3 regions of the Lysinibacillus sp. A1 genome follow, and region 3 is predicted to be linked to each of the others. Evidence: riboswitches for the same ligand, from Rfam matches in the RefSeq annotation. Region 3 holds a riboswitch; each other region holds the start of a gene.
The links. Region 3 has a riboswitch for cobalamin ahead of PI85_RS02690 (hypothetical protein). Riboswitches for the same ligand answer to the same signal wherever they lie in the genome.
Positions count from the first base shown of each region.

Region 1: it holds a riboswitch for cobalamin, as region 3 does, so the genes downstream of both, PI85_RS08830 (energy-coupling factor ABC transporter permease) here and PI85_RS02690 (hypothetical protein) in region 3, are expected to answer to the same signal.
Region 2: it holds a riboswitch for cobalamin, as region 3 does, so the genes downstream of both, PI85_RS07560 (ABC transporter substrate-binding protein) here and PI85_RS02690 (hypothetical protein) in region 3, are expected to answer to the same signal.

Region 1 covers NZ_JSZM01000011.1:214,594-220,971, reverse strand. Annotated here, with positions in the region: gene PI85_RS08850 (S8 family peptidase) at 1-1,060, opposite strand, end outside; gene PI85_RS08845 (energy-coupling factor ABC transporter ATP-binding protein) at 1,199-2,047, opposite strand; gene cbiQ (cobalt ECF transporter T component CbiQ) at 2,044-2,817, opposite strand; gene PI85_RS08835 (energy-coupling factor ABC transporter substrate-binding protein) at 2,823-3,095, opposite strand; gene PI85_RS08830 (energy-coupling factor ABC transporter permease) at 3,097-3,843, opposite strand; cobalamin riboswitch at 3,987-4,172, opposite strand; cobalamin riboswitch at 4,434-4,616, shown strand; gene PI85_RS08825 (ferredoxin) at 4,760-5,131, shown strand; gene cobJ (precorrin-3B C(17)-methyltransferase) at 5,136-6,378, shown strand, end outside.
Region 2 covers NZ_JSZM01000010.1:65,158-71,535, reverse strand. Annotated here, with positions in the region: gene PI85_RS07575 (class I SAM-dependent rRNA methyltransferase) at 1-185, shown strand, start outside; gene PI85_RS07570 (S9 family peptidase) at 272-2,260, opposite strand; gene PI85_RS07565 (precorrin-3B methylase) at 2,323-3,009, opposite strand; gene PI85_RS07560 (ABC transporter substrate-binding protein) at 3,062-4,057, opposite strand; cobalamin riboswitch at 4,221-4,408, opposite strand; gene PI85_RS07555 (translation factor GTPase family protein) at 4,585-6,378, shown strand, end outside.
Region 3 covers NZ_JSZM01000004.1:135,540-141,917, reverse strand. Annotated here, with positions in the region: gene PI85_RS02705 (MATE family efflux transporter) at 1-557, opposite strand, end outside; gene PI85_RS02700 (tyrosine-protein phosphatase) at 694-1,458, opposite strand; gene PI85_RS02695 (ABC transporter substrate-binding protein) at 1,594-2,544, opposite strand; gene PI85_RS02690 (hypothetical protein) at 2,528-3,085, opposite strand; cobalamin riboswitch at 3,247-3,445, opposite strand; gene PI85_RS02685 (glutathione peroxidase) at 3,548-4,093, opposite strand; gene PI85_RS02680 (hypothetical protein) at 4,181-4,732, opposite strand; gene ytvI (sporulation integral membrane protein YtvI) at 4,823-5,881, shown strand; gene PI85_RS02670 (C40 family peptidase) at 5,967-6,378, opposite strand, start outside.

The DNA.
Region 1 (6,378 bases), on a different contig from region 3:
CCATGGAAGTACCACTAAATTTAACAAAAGATGATCCTTTTTTTTCATCGTGTACAGTGCTGTAAATGTCTTCGCCAGGAGCCACGACATCGACAGAGGGACCATAATTCGAATAGCTTGATAGTTTATTACGATCATTCGTGGAACCAACACTAATTACGCCTTCATAGGAAGCAGGGAAGGAATATTCATCCGTAGACTCATTTCCAGCCGCTGCGACAATCGTAATGCCACTATCAATAGCTTTTTGAACAGCATCCTGCATAAGTGGGGATTCACCATAGCCTCCTAAACTCATATTAATGACATCAACACCCTGCTCAATGGCGTACAGAATACCTTGTGCAATGATAAAATCATTTGCTCCTTCTTTTCCGTTAAAGACATCAATAGGTAGTAGCTTCGCTTGTGGATTAATTCCATGTCCACCAATTCCATTGTCTTTAGCTGCGGCAATAATCCCAGCAACATGTGTTCCATGATCACCTGGATAAGAGGTATTTGCCGGTGCAGCTGCATTATAAGGTGTGAGTACTTGAGATTTTAGATCGGGATGTTTAAAATCAACACCAGAATCGATAACAGCTACTGTTACGTCATGTTCCCCAGCTAATGCTAGTGCCTGATCCATTTGCAAGAGGTTTAGATGATACATATCTTGTTTCTTTGGGTCAGTTTCTTTGTTGAAAGAATGATAGACATAACTTGGGGATACACTTGTAATCCCTTGCTGCTTTAAATAGTAAGAGACGGCTTTTTCTATGGATACACCTTTGTTAAGTTGAATCACATCATAGCCTAATGAAGGAATGGAGCGGATGACCTTAGATCCAATTTTTTTATGTACGTTTTTATCAAGGCCAGAATGCTTGATAATAATCGTATCCTTACTCATCCATTTGTCTTCATTTGTAAGATTCTTACCTGCATGTTGTGAATTGCTTGCTACTACATTCTTCGCACTTTGTTGTGGTGTCTCCTCAGCAAAAGCTGAAGCGACAGGAACCATTAATGCAGCGGATGCTACGACAGCGACTGATTTTTTTAACCAACTTTTCAATTGTATCTCTCCTTGATGTTCTATAATATGTCTCGACTATACTAATACGGTTAAACGTTAGAAAAGTTTCGCAAATGAGGAAAAATTTTCTCTGTAATTTAAAAACGGACTGTCCGTTACTTTTTATGGATGATACCATTACGCCTCTACATATAGCTGTTCAATCAATTGCAGTAAGTCATGCTTAGAGCGAGGAATTGAAATATTTTCTTGCCATAATTTCTTTTTTTGTAGAGCCAAAGCCATGTCAAATACCCATGGTCGTTCAAGATGTGCCCGTTTTAGCAATTCTTCTTCATAAAATAAGGCGACAGGGTCACCATTATAAATAATTTTTCCTGCCTCCATGACAATCATTTGATCGGCCCATTCATAGGCAAGGGCAATGTCGTGAGTCGCAAGGATAATCGTTCTTTCATGGCCTTCTACTTTGGCTAAGTATTGAAAAACTTGTGTAGCGTAATAGCTATCAAGACCCGCCGTTGGTTCATCTAATAAAAGGACAGTCGGTTCCATCGCTAATACACCTGCCATGGCCACACGCTTTTTCTGCCCTACGCTTAAAAAGTGAATGGGTTTATCTAGTAGCTCAGTCACTTCAGTTTGTGCAACAGCCCATGCTATTTTTTCTTCAATTTTTTCCGTAGACCATCCTAGATTCATTGGACCATAGGCGATATCTTGCTTAACAGTTCCTGAAAAAAGCTGATTATCAGCATCTTGAAAGACGATTCCAACCTGTTGGCGGAGAGCCTTTAATGCCTTTCTAGTATATTGAAGCTTTTCCCCATCAAATGAAATGGTCCCAGCTGTTGGTTTCAAAATACCATTAAGGTGCTGAAATAAAGTGGATTTTCCTGCTCCATTATGACCGAGTATAGCGATTTTTTTCCCTTTTGGAATGTTTAATGTAATATCTGTCAAAGCCTTCGTACCATCTGCATAGGCATACGACAAGTTGTTAAGTTTAAAATAAAATGCTGTCATGAGAAGTACCCTCCATATATGATGAGGAATAAAAAAATAGCCGTCATGCCAAGCCAGTTTTTTTTGCTATAGGCGCCCGTTTCATGCCAATAAACAGTTTCACCACCACGGGCCTGCATGGCATGATTAAGCTCTCGACTGCGCTGAAACATTTCAATAAACAACGCGGCAATTAGCATGGATACTGAACGTAACCATTGCATGGGTGAGTGGTAGCCAAGCCGGGCTTGCTGGGCCAAATGAATTTTTTGCATGCTTTCTAAAAAAATAAAAATAAAACGATAGGTGAGTTCTACTAGCTCAACTAATAAAGTAGGGAGCCGCCATTGTCGGAGCACATAACATATTCCTTGTACTGATGTCGTTAAAATTAAAAAATATAAGCAACTTATACTGCCAAGTACAATAAAGAATAGTTGCTGGGCGGTAGCGATACTGGCTCTCCCAATAAAAATTGTCCAGTTCATATACGTAAATGCCCCCATATGGGCTGGTAATGTATGCGCTGCTGGCGCTATCGAAATAATGATGGATAAGAGACTTGTGAATAAGAAAAAACCAGGTAGTAATAATAGCTTCGCATAATAGTTTAGTGGAATTTTCGCGCCCCAAATGATAAAAGCACTCATTACAAAAAATGTAATGAGTGAAAGTCGTTCATCTCTCATAATAAGCGTGAATAAAAGTAGTCCTAATGAAAATATCATTTTTTCTAGCGGATGAACGAACGCTAGCTTATTGAGATACGCATACTTATCAATGAGTAACATAATCCTTAACCTTCTTTATGCTTGCCACGCATATAGCCAATAAAGTAGCCGATAAAACCAGCACCAATAGCTGCTTGTAGCACGAATAATAAGCTTTCAATTTCACCACTAGGTGGTTCCCACAAACTATCAAACCATGGCTCATATTCTGCATTGATTTCCCCAATGGCTGCTTCTGCTTCACCGTCGGCTCCTCCAAATTCTGCTCCTTTTTGGACGAAAAGAGGGATAATGGCCAATAGCACCACGATGGCTAAAAGTAATAAATTTCGTTTCATATTAGTGCGCCTCCTTTGTAGAGAAAACACGTAAAGATTTTAATTCGCTAATATTATATTTTTTCAAGAAGTTCATGACAATAACTGTTAATATTCCTTCACTCACAGCTAATGGGATTTGTGTTAAGGCAAAAATACTTGCGAACTTTGTAAAGGAAGCCATAAAGCCTCCAACTTCAGATGGGAAGGCTAGTGCTAATTGAACGGAAGTCACCACATATGTACCTAAATCCCCAAGCATAGCCGCAAAGAAAACAGCTAATGAAAACGATAACCCCATTTGTTGCGCCCCTTTAAATACAAAGTAGGCGATAAACGGGCCTACGATAGCCATCGAAAAAGCATTAGCCCCTAATGTTGTGATCCCACCATGTGCTAAAAGTAAAGATTGGAATAATAAAACAATTGTCCCGATGACACTCATCGCTAACGGTCCAAATAATACTGTCCCGAGACCTACTCCTGTTGGATGTGAGCAGCTCCCTGTAACTGAAGGGATTTTTAAGGCTGATAGGACAAAGGCAAACGCACCGGACAGCCCCAGAATCATTTTTGTTTCAGGGTTTTCTTCAATTGTTTTACGAATAGAGCGCAATCCTAAAATAATAAATGGGATGGAGATTGCCCACCAAAAAATAGCCCATTCGATTGGTAAAAACCCTTCCATGATATGCATGGCGAAGGCACGCTTTGGCACCATTAAAAAAGCCAATAGAAAATAACTAAATTTCCACCAAGACAGCTTCAATTTTCTTCCTCCAAACTGTAAATAGATTTTTAGAATGTAGCGTGCGTAATAAAAAAGCACTTTTCCGTTGTTGGAAAAGTGCATAGCTAAAAAAGCAAATAACATTTTCATCTGCTAAGCCGCACACCTATCCTCGTAGGCTGAAACGATCACTTATTTTCGGCAGGTCTCCTGGCTCTAGTTCAACACTTTATAGGTCTTCCCATCTATTGGACAGTGACATGTTCTATAAAGCTCCCTATTACAGTGGCGGGACCGCGCCGGACTTAAACCGGCTTCCCTTTTAAGCAAAATGACGAGCATTTTACACCGAAAAATAGTAAGTTGTGAGATTTCACGACAAAGTGTATCACGAATTTCCATAAATATGCTATACTTTTTTTATAAAAAATTAAAAATAGAATATCAATGTCGAAAATTCTGATAACTAACGTTTTTTAGGATTAAAGAAGGCAAATTCAATTTTTTAATAGCTTTCAACCCTCCTATGAAATTGATAAATTTGTCATGATTTTTTAAAGAAATATTGAAATTTTAAAATAATAAGATATGATTAAGACAGTTTTCTATTATATATACGATTAAAAATTTCATATAAAACGTCGATAAGTGCTCGAAGAACTCGAGATAATAGGGAAATTGGTGAAAGTCCAATACAGCCCCCGCTACTGTAATAGCTGATGAAATCGCAATGCCACCTGTGCAAACTAGGGAAGGTGCGACAGTAAAATGAAGCTTAAGTCAGGAAACCTGCTTATCAGATTGTGCATGCAAACTTTTCGGAGGGAGAAGTTGAAGCAAAAGCGAGGATCTGTCTTTCAATCTATTCGTTTTTATTTGGCTTCTACAAACCTTTACTCTTCGGCAGAGTAAAGGTTTTTTCTTTTTTCCAAAAGCAAATGAGGGGAGATATAAGATGACAACGTGGAATTTAGAGGGGATGAAAACACATCTCTTTATTTGCAATGGCAGTAGCTGTATGAACAAGGGTGGGGAGGAAATTACCCAAGCTATACGAGATGAAATACAGCGTAACGCACTAGATAAAGAAATACATACGACAAGAACGCGCTGTAATGGACGATGCAAGGATGCTTGTGTTGTAATTGCTTACCCTCAGGGGAATTGGTATCGTGTACCATCAACGGAGCATGCTAGAACACTTGTACAGGATTTGCATCATGAATCCTTATATAACGATCATGTTTTTACACTTCGAGAAGGGACATTACAGCGAACAGCGCAAACGACAGCCATTAAAGGGATTGAAAAGGTGAAAGAGGGGTAAAAACATGGCGCAAAAAGGGAAAATTTTCGTAGTAGGCTTTGGGCCTGGAGACTTTAAGCATATTACGACACGTGCAGTAGAGGCTTTACAACAAAGTGATATGATCATAGGCTATAAAACCTATGTTGAGCTGATTCAAGATTTAGTCAGCGCAAAATCCATTGTCAGTACAGGTATGACAGAGGAAGTGTCACGTGCTCAGGAGGCCGTTCGTCAAGCAGAGGCAGGAAGTATTGTTTCGGTCATTTCGAGTGGAGATGCGGGCGTTTATGGTATGGCGGGATTAGTGTATGAAGTATTAATTGAGCTAGGCTGGACAGAGGCAACTGGTATTGAAGTGGAGATTGTCCCAGGTATTTCAGCTATCAATTCATGTGCTAGTTTACTTGGTGCACCCATTATGCATGATGCTTGTACCATTAGTTTGAGTGACCATCTTACGCCATGGAATTTAATTGCGAAGCGTGTGGAAGCCGCAGCTATGGCCGATTTTGTTATTGCTTTATACAATCCTAAAAGTGGTCGCCGTACAAGACAAATTGTCGAAGCGCAACGAATTCTTTTAGAATATCGTTCTCCTGACACACCAGTAGGGCTTGTAAAAAGTGCCTATCGAGAACGTCAGGAAGTGACGATGACGACATTGGCAAAAATGTTGGAACATGATATTGGTATGCTGACAACGGTTATTATCGGAAACTCATCTACGTTCTTCTATGATAATAAAATGATTACACCGCGTGGCTACCAACGTAAATATACACTTGGCGAGGAAAAACAGCCATTACGTCCACATCAACGCTTACGGGAAGAAAATGAGCCATGGGCGATGAATCAAGAGACAGGAACAGCACGAAATGACTTTGCGGCAGACCCTAATGCAGGGAGAATGAATAAACCCAGTATAGCCGTTATGCCAAAGCCGCAAAAAACAGCACTTGAAATGGCTACAGCTGCGCTTGCAATGGTAAAGGGAACAAGTGCTATCAAGGCTACGCCAAAGCTTGTACAACAAAAAATAGAATCAATTTTTGAATTGGCAGTGAGCCCTGGCGTGGCCAATAAATTTTTCACACCACAGCAAATGATGACGTTAGCAGAGGTCGTAGGAGAAGAAGGATCAATGGAATATACACCAGATCATCAAATCCATTTAAAAATACCTACAACAACGCCTGAACGTATCACTGAGAAATTACAGGAAGTAGGCTTTTTATTAGCACCAATTGGTGATGTGTTGTCGTTGA
Region 2 (6,378 bases), on a different contig from region 3:
CTTCCACAAACAACGCAAGCTTCGGTATGAAAAAGTTTAAAGGGTTTATCGACCAAGCATTTAAAGACACTCGTACACGCTATAAAATTGTAGAAGAATACGGTTTACCAAAGGATTTCCGTGTGCCTCGTGAATATCCTGAATTTAATTATTTGAAGGTCGTTTTTATTCAAAAAATGGACTAACTCATCTGGAATCACACTTTGCTGTGGTTCTTTTTTTCTATAAAAAAGGCTTAAGAAGTATGTTCACTTCCTAAGCCACCTCTTTTTTAAAGTTTTTCCACAAACCAATCTCGTATATATTCGAGACGATTAATTCTTAATGTTGGCTTTCCGCTTCTTGACAGTTCATGATTTGCTTCAGGGAAACGGACGAATTTCGTTTCTTTTTTTCGATACTTCAAGGCGATAAATAATTGCTCCGCCTGTTCAATCGGACAACGATAGTCTTTTTCACCATGTAAAATAAGCAATGGTGTTTCAACCTTGTCTACATATTTCAATGGTGAATGATGCCATAGCTTCTCTATATTTTCGAGCCCCGCTTGAATTTGCCAGTCTGTAAAGTAATAGCCAATATCACTCACTCCTGCAAAGCTAATCCAGTTCGATATAGAGCGTTGTGTAACTGCTGCCTTAAAGCGGTTGGTATGCCCAACAATCCAGTTGGTCATAAAGCCACCATAGCTTCCACCTGTTACACCTAGTCGAGCTGGATCAATGAAATCAAACTGCTCTAAAGCATAGTCTACAGCGGCCATCAGGTCTTGATAGTCATTGCCCCCATAATCACCACGTACGGCATCCACAAATGTTTGCCCATAGCCATGACTTCCGCGTGGATTTGTATATAGGACTGCAAAGCCTTGAGCAGCTAGGATTTGGAATTCATTAAAATAGGTGTTGCCATACATCGCATGCGGACCACCATGGATTTCAAGAATAAGGGGATATTTCTTTCCTTTTTCATAACCCACTGGCTTCATGATCCAGCCGTTAACCTTCCAGCCCTCAGCTCCTTCAAACTCAATGCTCTCTGGCACAGCTAACTCTTTCGTCTTTAAAATGTCTTCATTGACTGTCGTCAATCGTACTTTATCACCTGTTTTTAAGTTAACGTAATATAAATCGCCTGGATTCGTTGTCGTACTTATGGCGACAATGGCTTGATCATTTTGAGCATCTAATGAAAAACCATAAACGTATTGATCATCGTGAATAGCTGGATAAATTTCACCATCTACATTCCCAAAGTAAATTGCCGCATTGCCGTGATCTGTTACTTGGAAATAGAAACTATGATTATCATTCATCCATTGTACACTTGGTGCTGCTACCCCTTGCAGGAAATCACCGATGACATAATCACCGACAGGGGCATCAAATTCACTTGTTACACAGCTTAGCAGATTTTGTTCCATATCATAAATCCATAGCTTCGCTTGTGTGGCATTTTCGAACTCACGTTTTCCTCCAACAAAGGAAAGGAAGCGGCTATTAGGCGACCAAGACGTTTGGTAATAAGAGCCAATCCCCTCTGTTACCTTACGACTCTGTTTTGTTTCTAGATCGAATAAATAAATATCCGCATTAAACGAAAAATCTAAGTCCTCTGCTCGATCTGCTAAGTACGTAAGATAACTGCCATTTGGCGACCATGTACTCAGATGGAAATGCTCGTTCCCTTCTGTCACTTGCTCTAAGTCACCAGATTTTAAATCGACAATGGCAATGTGAGTATGCTGGTCCATATCCATAAATCCACCCGCATCCGACTTATGTTTCATCCTATCGATTTCGAGTGGCTTTAGTTCTTTTTCTTCTTTCTTGTCATCGTCAGCTTTGTCTAAGATAGTTTCATCTTTACCTAGCATCACTGAAAAGGCAATTTTCTCTCCACAAGGAGACCATACGGGCGTTGACGCACCGTTCTTGCAATACGTCACTTGCTTCGCCTCTCCCCCTGTTTTCGACAGTACAAAAATTTGTGGCTTGCCTGATCTTGTCGAAGAAAAAGCAATTTGACTGCCATCTGGCGACCAGACAGGAGAGCTTGTCCGATCGTCACCATAAGTCCATTGCTGAGGACGTTTGTCTTTTAAATTTAAATAAAATAAGTTAGATACATAGTCTTTTTTCTTCTCATCAATACGTGTCTCTACATACACTACCTCAGTCCCATCAGGTGAGAGCTGTGGATCTGCCACTGATTTCAAGTGATAAAGATCTTCTGGTTGAATCCCTTGTTTAGATGTCATGTTCTTGCTCCTTTGTATTGTCATTTTCTATGCTCTACTACAATATTTCGACACCCTAAGTATTATTCCTGCAACTCTATCGATTTTTTTACTAGTTCCCAATCAGCATTCATTTTTGTTCTGCGATAAAACTTATAAAAAGGTTCATTGGAACGAGCTTGGTTCTGATAGAGACGAATGATTTGTAGCAAAAAATCCTCAATATGATCAATCCCTACCCTTTTCGCGAAGAGAGTACCCGCCTGTGCCTTCGCCCCCATAGGGATGGCTCCTAAATAAACATCAAAGCTCTCATGCTGATAGACTAAACCAATATCATCATATGTAGGATTATAGCAAGCCGATGCACAGCCATTCACATTGACTCGTATTCTTGTAGGCACAGTTATACCGTCCAATGCCTGATAGAGTTGTTCTGTTTGAGGAACTGCCTCCATTTTTTCACCATCACAAAAATCACATGCCTTCATGGCAATATGAGGTCCTGAGGAAGCAACAAACAGTCCAGCCTCCTGTAAGGCATGGGTCGCTTCTGTCAGTTCGCTAGAGGGGATCGATAATAATATGCTATAGGAGGCCGAATATTTAATGGCCCCCTTCTCCCCTACAATTTCAGCTATTTTTTGAAACTGGGCTGGCGTATAATGCTTATTAATAATGCCAGGGCTTACCACTAATCGTGTATAACCACCTTGCTGATTTAGAGTTTCGAACGTTTTATCTGGTATGTTTTGACGAAATGCATTCATTGTTATCGCTCCTTAAGAAAAAGGAGCTAGCAAAGCGCTAGCTCGAATGTTTTTAAAAGTTGGCAGGGTAGAAGCCCTTGGCTAAAATTTGAATGGCCGCTGCAGCACGTACCCCTTCGGATGCCGCTGAAAGTGGAAGAATGACAAAACGATCATTTTTGACTGCTTCCATTTCCTTCAACGCTGGATCATTTTTTAAGAATTTTATCTTTTGTTCAGCAGTTGTTTCACCATAATCAATGACAACCACCACCTCTGGATTGCGATCTACTGCATCTTCCTTGGATACCGTTGTCCATCCTGACTCCACATCTCCAAAGATATTTTGACCACCAGCGATTGTTACTAGCTCATTCATAAAATTTTGACCAGCCGTGAATACATCTTTATCACCACTGTCAAAGACTAGCACACGTAAATTTTCACTGTCTTTTGGTAATTTCGCTTGAATTTCTTCGACATCTTTTGTCATCTGTTCAATTAATGCTTCACCGCGATCTTCCACGCGGAATATTTCCGCGATATGACGAATATCCGTGAAAATATCCTCTAATGTTGGCTTTGTCATATTGGAAGCCGTATGTAAATACGTATGAATTCCTAATTCTTCAAGCTCCTCTGGTGTTCCAACACCTTTCTCACCAAAGCCACTTTTCCAGCCTGCATACAAGAAATCTGCCTCGGCATCAATGACTTGCTCCTTTGTTGGATATTGATCTGAAAGAACTGGAACTTTATCGTAGGCTGCTTGAAGTGGCTCGTAGATTTTATCATCTAAATAAGCTGTCCCTACCATGGAATCCTCTAAGCCTAATGCAAGCATAATTTCTGTTACATGCTGATTTAGGCTAATGGCCTTTTTAGGTGCTTCCTTATAGGTTTGGGTAGTTTCATTATTTTCAATGATGATCTCAGATGCTGTCGCCTCAGACGGTTCAACTTTTTCAGTTTGTGTTGCTGATTCAGGCTTGTCCTTTGCGCCACACGCTCCTAATACAGCGATTAAGGCGATGACCATGACTAGCCAAATACTTCTCCATTTTTTCATGTCCTTTTCTCCTTTGTTGTCATAAATATAGAAAGAAATCAGAGACTTCTTTGCTACTAGGATAATTGGAAGGGCATAAAAAAACCCTCTTGTCGCCAAGAGAGTTGCATAGTGAAAAAACGGTATTAGTACCTTTATCACTATCCCCATCCTCGTGGTTCTTAGTTAACATACATATACTGGCAGGTATCCTGGCTTAGGTTCATCATCTATACGCCTTCCCATAGTAAAACTACAGTGGCATGCTGTATAGACTCCCCATTTACAGTTGCGGGACAGCATCGGAATTACACCGATTTCCCTTTTAAGCAAATGACTAAGGCCATTTGCACCAATATGTTCTATTTATGCTATTGATAGACTAGCAGTTCATGCGTTAATTCTAAATCAGTAATAGAATGCAAAAAATATAATCATCATTATATTAGCACTATTTCGACAAAAAGACGAATCATTTTACAAGATATAGTTGTGCTAGTATTCTGATACAATGAGAAGATAGCTACCTATAGAAACGAGGATATATTATGTACAAGACGATTGGGGTTCTTGCTCATGTTGATGCAGGAAAAACAACCTTTTCTGAGCAAGTGCTTTTTCATACAAATAGTATTCAAGCGCGGGGACGTGTCGATCATCAGGATGCCTATTTAGATAATCATGAGCTTGAGCGCAAACGGGGCATTACGATATTTGCCGAGCAAGGACGCATGACTATTGGCGACGATACATATACGCTGATTGATACACCAGGACATGTCGATTTCTCCCCAGAGATGGAGCGTGCCATCCGTGTCATGGATTATGCCATCATTATTATTAGTGCAGTAGAGGGTATTCAAGGTCATACTGAAACGGTATGGCAGCTTTTACGAAACTATCATGTCCCTACATTCTTTTTTATTAATAAAATAGATCGTGACGGAGCAGATGTAAGGGCTGTGATGACCCAGCTCCATAAAGATTTCTCGGAACATGTATTATTCGTCGATGAACCACTTCAGGAGAATTATGTTTCGAGCACAATCATGGAATGGCTAGCGGAGCGTGATGAAAATCTCCTGGATGCCTTTTTGAATGAAACTTTGGAGCATGGTCTGTGTATGAAGCAGCTACAATCGATGATTAAAAATGAATCCGCCTTCCCCTGCTTTACTGGTTCGGCATTAAAAGATGAAGGCATTCAAGAATTGATTGCTCAACTTCCACTCATAACGGGTACTCACTTCGCGCCGGAAGCACCGTTTCAAGGAGAAGTCTTTAAAATACGACATGATGGCCATCAGCGTCTAACATTCATCAAGGCTTTAACAGGAAAATTACATGTTCGAGATGAATTTACGTTTGGAGACCTTACAGAGAAAGTAACAGAAATTCGTCTTTATAACGGCAGTCGATTTGAAACTGTTCAGCATGTTGAGGCCGGTGAAATCTTCGCTGTTAAAGGACTCAGCCAGGCAAACATTGGCGATCACATTGGCAGTAACAGGCTATCACAACCCTATGAGCTTGTCCCTACATTACAGGCAAAAGTTCAATACGAGGGTGAGCAACATATTAAAGAAGTATTAAAGATTTTCCGTCTACTAGAGGCCGAGGAGCCATCATTGCGTGTCGTATGGCAGGAAAAGTTTCAGGAAATCCATGTGCATATAATGGGTGTCATTCAGTTAGAGGTCCTGATTGAAGTATTATTGAAGCGCTTTACACTAAACATCACTTTTGGGGAGCCGCAAATATTATATATGGAAACAATTGCGACAACCGTTACAGGCTACGGACATTTTGAACCACTTAAGCATTATGCAGAAATTCATTTATTAATGGAGCCAAATGAACGTGGGACAGGCATTACCTTTAGCAATGCCTGTCATGCAGATGATTTATCAGTGGGCAACCAACGCCTCGTAGAAAAGCACTTGTTTGAACGTGATCATCATGGCTTACTCACAGGCTACGCAGTAACAGATATTCATTTTACGCTCTTAACGGGACGTGGACATAATGAACATACGTCTGGCGGTGATTTCCGAGAAGCCACTTTCCGAGCTCTGCGCCAAGGACTGGAACAAGCACAGAACGTCCTGCTTGAGCCCTATTATCGCTTTAAAATGAAGGCTTCCAATGACTTTATCGGCCGTATGATGACCGACATTCAACAGGCTGCTGGCACCTTCGACGACCCTGTACTCACTGAAACAGACGTTGTATTAACAGGACGTGCACCAGTAGCGACCTTCATGAGCTATAGCACGATTTTTGCCGCCTATACAAATGGGAAAGGTGCGCTTACCCTCCAATTTGATGGCTATGATGTGTGT
Region 3 (6,378 bases):
CCAAAATTCCCAAAGATCAGGCCGTAATTAAGTACAACATGCAGTACATTCATGCCAAGTGATACATACATCGTCTGTTTCGTCCAACCATGAACACGAATAATTGCAGCAAGGGCATTAATGATTGCTTGAAGGAAAATAAAACTCCCTATAATCACTAAATAACTTTGAGCATAATGAAGTACCTCACCTTGCAAGTTCATCATCGACATTAAATGACTAGCAAAGAAGAAAAATAGAACACTCATTATAAGTCCAACTGCCAAATTCATTGTGACTGCTAGAGCCGATATTTTAGCCGCTTCAAAAAAACGTTTCGAACCTAAATATTGTGATACAACAATGGACGCACCGTTGCCGACTACCTCAAGAATTAAAATAGCGATATGAATATATTGATTGGCTGCACCTACTCCTGACACAGCATTATCTGATAGCGCACTAAGCATAAAAGTATCGGCTAGTCCCATCAACATAAATAAAAATACTTCTAAAAAGATAGGCCATGTTAAATGGAATAGACTTAACTTATTTGCTTCTTTTATTGTGTCTGCCAATACCTTCACTTCTCCTATACTTTTCTTAAAAATCTATTGTATCTTATCATAAATTTTCAGACTGTAAAGAGATTTATAGGAAGACAACGCTTCCACATAAAAAATCCCTCTCACTAATTTGTGAAAGGGATTTTATTTAGATTAAGCAATATGACTGTAATTGCTCACGCTTATCAGCCGTTAGACCAAACTCCTGCTCCAAAAAAGCTGTCTTTGAGCCGTAACGATGATCCATAGCATCCAACGCTGCCTGTAAATAATCCTCACGAGCGGACATTAATGCATAAAATTGCTGTAATTCTTGTTCATTATACTGGTGCTGGATCGTTTGAGCCATTCTTTCTACCATGGGACGCAAATGAATATTCGTATTTAAATAATCTTCCATAATGGTCTCTTCAGGTACGTCTAAAGCCAATAAAATAAGAGCTCCGCCAATTCCTGTTCGGTCTTTTCCAACTGCGCAATGATGGACTAGCCCTAAATTATCAGGGTCTTGTATAGTCGTCATTAATTCTTTAAAAGAGGGATTATGAAAAGGCATTTGTGCATAAAATTCCTTGAACATATCAGCGTTAACTACTTTATAAAATTCTCTACCACCTGTATTGGTTGGCATTTCAAATGCATGCTTTCCCTTCGCAGGGATTTGAATATATCGAGTTTGTGGAAACACAGGATTAGGATTATGTTGTACTTCATTTGTGTCACGATAATCAAAAATTGTTTTAATACCTAATGTTTCAAATAATTCTTTATCTGTCGATGTCATTTTACCAAGTGCGGCAGAGCGATAAAATAAGCCATTTCTTATAACACGCCCATCTCTCGTTTGATATCCCCCCATATCTCGGAAATTATAAACGGCCTCAAACGGAATATTTTTTTGTACTTGCTTCACTGAACTACACCTCCCTATATTAATAAGCGTTCTTACCTTTATTCTATCGAACAAACTACATGAATACCAATTTTCACACTAGGTAATAAAATAAAAAATGCTAGCTGTAATAAACAACTAGCATTTTCTACGATCTTATTTATATAACTCTGGATACACAGCTTTAACAACAAGCTCAACTGCTTCACCGATACGTGGACCTGGACGATTTGAGATATCTGTGTCAAGGGACTGAACTGCCTTGTTTTGAATAGCTGTTACCGTATTCCACCCATCACGAGCAAGGATTTCTCCAATTGGATTTTCTGTATAGTTGACTGTTGTTAAAATGACGTCTGGATTTCTCGCAATTACATCTTCCTCAGATACTTGCTTCCAGCCATCTAAATCTGCAAACACATTCTTTACATTTGCCGCATTTAATATTTCTTGTTGGAAAGTGCTAGAGCCTGCTGTATATATTTCTGGCTTCGGACTAATTTCTAAATAAACATTTTTTGGTGTTTTTACTTCCTTAACCTTTGTTTGCACATCAGCGATTTTTGCTTTAATTTCCTCGTTTAATGCCTTGCCTTTATCCTTAACATCCATAACAGCTGCAATTTGTTCGATATCTCCATATACATCATCAAATGTAGCCGCTGATTGAATAACAAATACTTTAATTCCTGCATCCTCGAGTGGCTTAAGTGCATCCTTCTCACCAATCGTATACGCAATAACAACATCTGGCTTTAACGCTAAAATTCGCTCACTGTTATAATTCACAGTATCAGAAACACGTTCGATTTTTTGGGCGGCTTCTGGATATGTATCATATTCAGTGGCACCTACAATTTTATCGCCAACCCCTAATGCAAATAGAATTTCTGTGTTACTTGGTTGTAAGGACACAACTGTTTTTGGCACTTCCTTAAACTCTATTTCTACGCCACGATCATCGGTTACTTTGTAACTTGTTTGCTCAATCTTTTGTTCATCTTGAGAACCATTTTTATTTTTTGTATCTTCCGCAGTTCCACAACCTGCTAAAACGAGCGCTAGCAATAAAACCGATAGCCATTGTAAATTAAATAGTTTCTTCATTATTATTCACCTTTTTCTTTTTCATTGGATATGATTTACTCATAAACGGAATTTCAGCTATTCCAGCTTGTTGATTCGTATAGACAGCCATTACAAAACATACATTGGCTAATAAGCCTAAATAATCGAAGAGAATAGTCGGTATCTCTCGTTCTTCCGAAACCTTGTGTAAAGTTCGATATGATTTTTTCGCCTCACTACGACAAAGATGTAAAGCAGCAGCAGCCTCTGTTCCTTGAGGTAAAACAAAACTTTGAATCTCTTCCTTCACATGACTTACATAAAAATCATAGCGCTCACTTAACCAGGATAGATCCTCATCTGTAACTGCTAGCTTCCCACGAACCGAGCCATTCACATGATAAGCCATAGGTAAAATCTGCATTAAATCATCTGCAACAACTTGTACATCCTCTTTCTTTACTATAGCTAGCGCAACCCCTAAATGCGTTGTTAAACTATCTGTGCGAATCTCAAAATCGACAGTTGAAGCCTTCTCTCGCATAAAAGGATAACAAGAATAACGTGCATCTTTTTTCAACCTGCTGTCCCCCTTTTTCTTAATGAAAATCCTCACTTTTATAGAACATAAAAAAACGTCGCTCCTCACGCAAAGGAACGACGAAAATAACATAATGATTGTCATAGAAACACGACACTGCCTATGTATTTGCCGTATATCCTCCTAGCTTCCGAAGAGTTGTTATACGTTCAAATAAAGGTCGGTCTCCTGGCTTGTACAACGCTCCTATAAAATTTATAAGAGCTATAAAGAACCTTCCCATTTCCTATGAAACAGTGGTTCATCTTTATAATAGCTGTACTTACAGTTGCGGAAACAGCTTCGGCTTATACCGAATTCCCGATTATGCTAGCTAGCACCTTTATTCTGCAAGAATAATTCACTTGTAAAGCAGTTTATCATAGATTGATAGGAAAAAATAGTTGCGTACAAAAATGATAGCCGTTTTAGACGTATTTCAATTCCCATAAAATCACTCTACTACAATACTTTTTCAATTGCTTGCTCAATATCAAGCTGTGAGTCTGTAGGCTCAAAGCGAGCTATGGTTTTTCCGCTTGCATCTACTAGGAATTTAGTAAAATTCCAGCGAATATTACGACCATCTAAAAAGCTTGGAGCAAGTTGAACAATTGCCTCAGCAAGCATTTTCTCCTGCATGCTTGCTTTTCCAAATTCACGAAAATCGACTTCATGTTTTAAATAATTAAATAAAGGATGTGTCGTCTCACCATTTACTTGGACTAGCTCAAAAATGGGAAACGTAACTCCATAGTTGACCTTACAAAGATGCGCAGTTTCCTCTCCATCTTCAGGATTTTGATGGCCAAACTGATCACAAGGAAATCCTAGAACGACAAAATTATTTTTGCCATATTTATCGTACATTTTTTGTAAGTCTTCAAATTGATATGTAAATCGGCATTGATTGGCCGTGTTAACAATTAGCATTGTTTTTCCTCGAAAAGTTTCCATTGATAAAATTTCACCATTCGGCTTTCGTACTAAATAATTATAAATGCTCATTCCCTAACCCCTTTTGTTTTTTTCATATATTATAGTTGACTAATCTCCTCATTACCAAAGGTTTGCACAAAAAACACCATCTCGTTACTAAGAACGGATGGCTGACTTATATTTCTTTTTATATTTAACATTTTGCTCTTCATTGATTAAGCGATGTGCTATGTCTAATAATTTAGGATCACTCGTTTGATCATATAATTTTTTTAAAGATACAATAATATCATAGCGAATGAGAGTAGGATGCTTTTCATCTAAACAAGTTTGAAATCTCTTGGCTAAATAAGATACGACTAAATCGCTTTGTACTTGGCCTGCTAAACCAATTTTCCAAATAGCCTGTAATGTATGCCTTGCCGTGACGGGCTTTTCATCATAAGTCACTGCCCAAATCTTTAAAAAATCTTCTAATACTCTTTCTTCGGGATCACTTTTTGCAGCTAAAGCACATAAAATTTGTGCGGCAAGTGCACGTGCATGCCCATTTTTATATGTAAGTGCTTGTACAAGCTGTTCCCACACTGCATATGTCCAATCTACGGGCTCCTGCATAATTTTCATCAGTTCCTCGTAAGATTCATATTGAATATCTCGATCACGCTCTGTTAGATTACTAAAAAGTTGCAAAATCTCTTTTTCCATAATTTATCCCTACCTTTATTGTTTCAGAACGTCATAAAACTTGATTTATGTTACACTTAACTTAATTTTTTTCGCAAAGAAGGTGAGTTTATGAATAAATTTAATGCTAGGAAATTGATTTTTCGATTGCTAGTGATTCTGTCCCTAATTATAGCCGCTTACTTTATTATTCCGGTATCTATGCCGTTAATATTAGCAGCTATCAGCGCATTTTTCCTTGAACCAATCGTCATGTTCTTTAAAAGGCGCTGGAAAATGTCTCGAAAAATTGCAGTTGCCTTTATATACATAGTGAGTGTCATTATCATTTCTATTATTTGCTATATTTCAATTACGCAGATCATGACGCAAATAATTTTATTGTCTAAGCAAGCTCCCTATTATATTTCCAAGCTATCAGATATGTGGCTTCATATGCAAGAAAATATTTCTAAATACACGGAAGACTTTCCACCTGAAGTAAGTACTTCGCTTCAAAAAACCACAATGGATTTCATAAAGAAAATTGAAGAAACGTTTTTAAGCTTCTTTAATTATAGCAAAGTTTCGGCCTTCTTTTCAGAGATTCCAAGTCTATTTATCAGTCTTCTCGTCTATATGATTGCCCTATTCCTATTTATGCTAGATCTGCCGAAATTGAAGCGCATTACTTATAAGTATTTAAAGCCTAATACAGCAAAGAAAATAAAAATTATTTTAAACCGTTTAAAGGATGCGACATTCGGCTATATGAAAGCACATTTATTTGTAAGCTTCATTATCGGAGGCGTTACACTTATTGGACTTTTATTAATCCAGCCGAAATATGCCATAACCATGACCATTATTATTTGGCTAATAGATATTGTCCCTTTTTTAGGCTCCATTATTATTTTAGCACCATGGGGGCTTTATCACCTTTTAATGGGAAACACATCTATTGCTGTAAAATTATTCATCTTAGCTGCTATTTTACTCATTATTCGTCGTGTAGTCGAGCCTAAACTAATGGGAGACCATATTGGGTTATCAACTTTACCTACATTAATTGCCATGTTTATTGGACTACAGTTATTTGGAATTATCGGTTTACTTGTCGGGCCATTTGTCATTATTTTCTTTATCGCCTTAAAGGAAACAGGCATCATAAAAGTAAACTTCAAAATTTGATACCAATAAAAAAAGGTCATCTTTGTATTTTTCCCTTACAAAGATGACCTTTTTATCATGTTAATCGTCTATATACTATAGAGGCTTATTGAATTCGACCAAAGCCTACTAAATATTGATTCCACCAATCAAGTGATTCAATGACAACACCATTATTTTGAGCATCAATCATTGTGTTATTACCTAAGTAGATACCTACGTGCGCTACACCTGAGCCATAGCTAAAGAATACTAAGTCACCAACGCGTGCTTCCCCAGCAGAAATACGTTGTGTTGCTAAATATTGTTGTGATGCAGTACGTGGTAAAGAAACGCCTGCTTGTTTGTAAGACCATTGTACAAGACCTGAGCAGTCAAATCCAGAAGTTGGGTTACTACCACCCCAAACATATGGACGACCAAGGAATTGTTTTGCTGTAGAAATAGCATCACCTGAAGAGGCAGTACCAGCGCCTGAACCAACGATAATTTTTTGTGGTTGTTGACCATCACCGTTA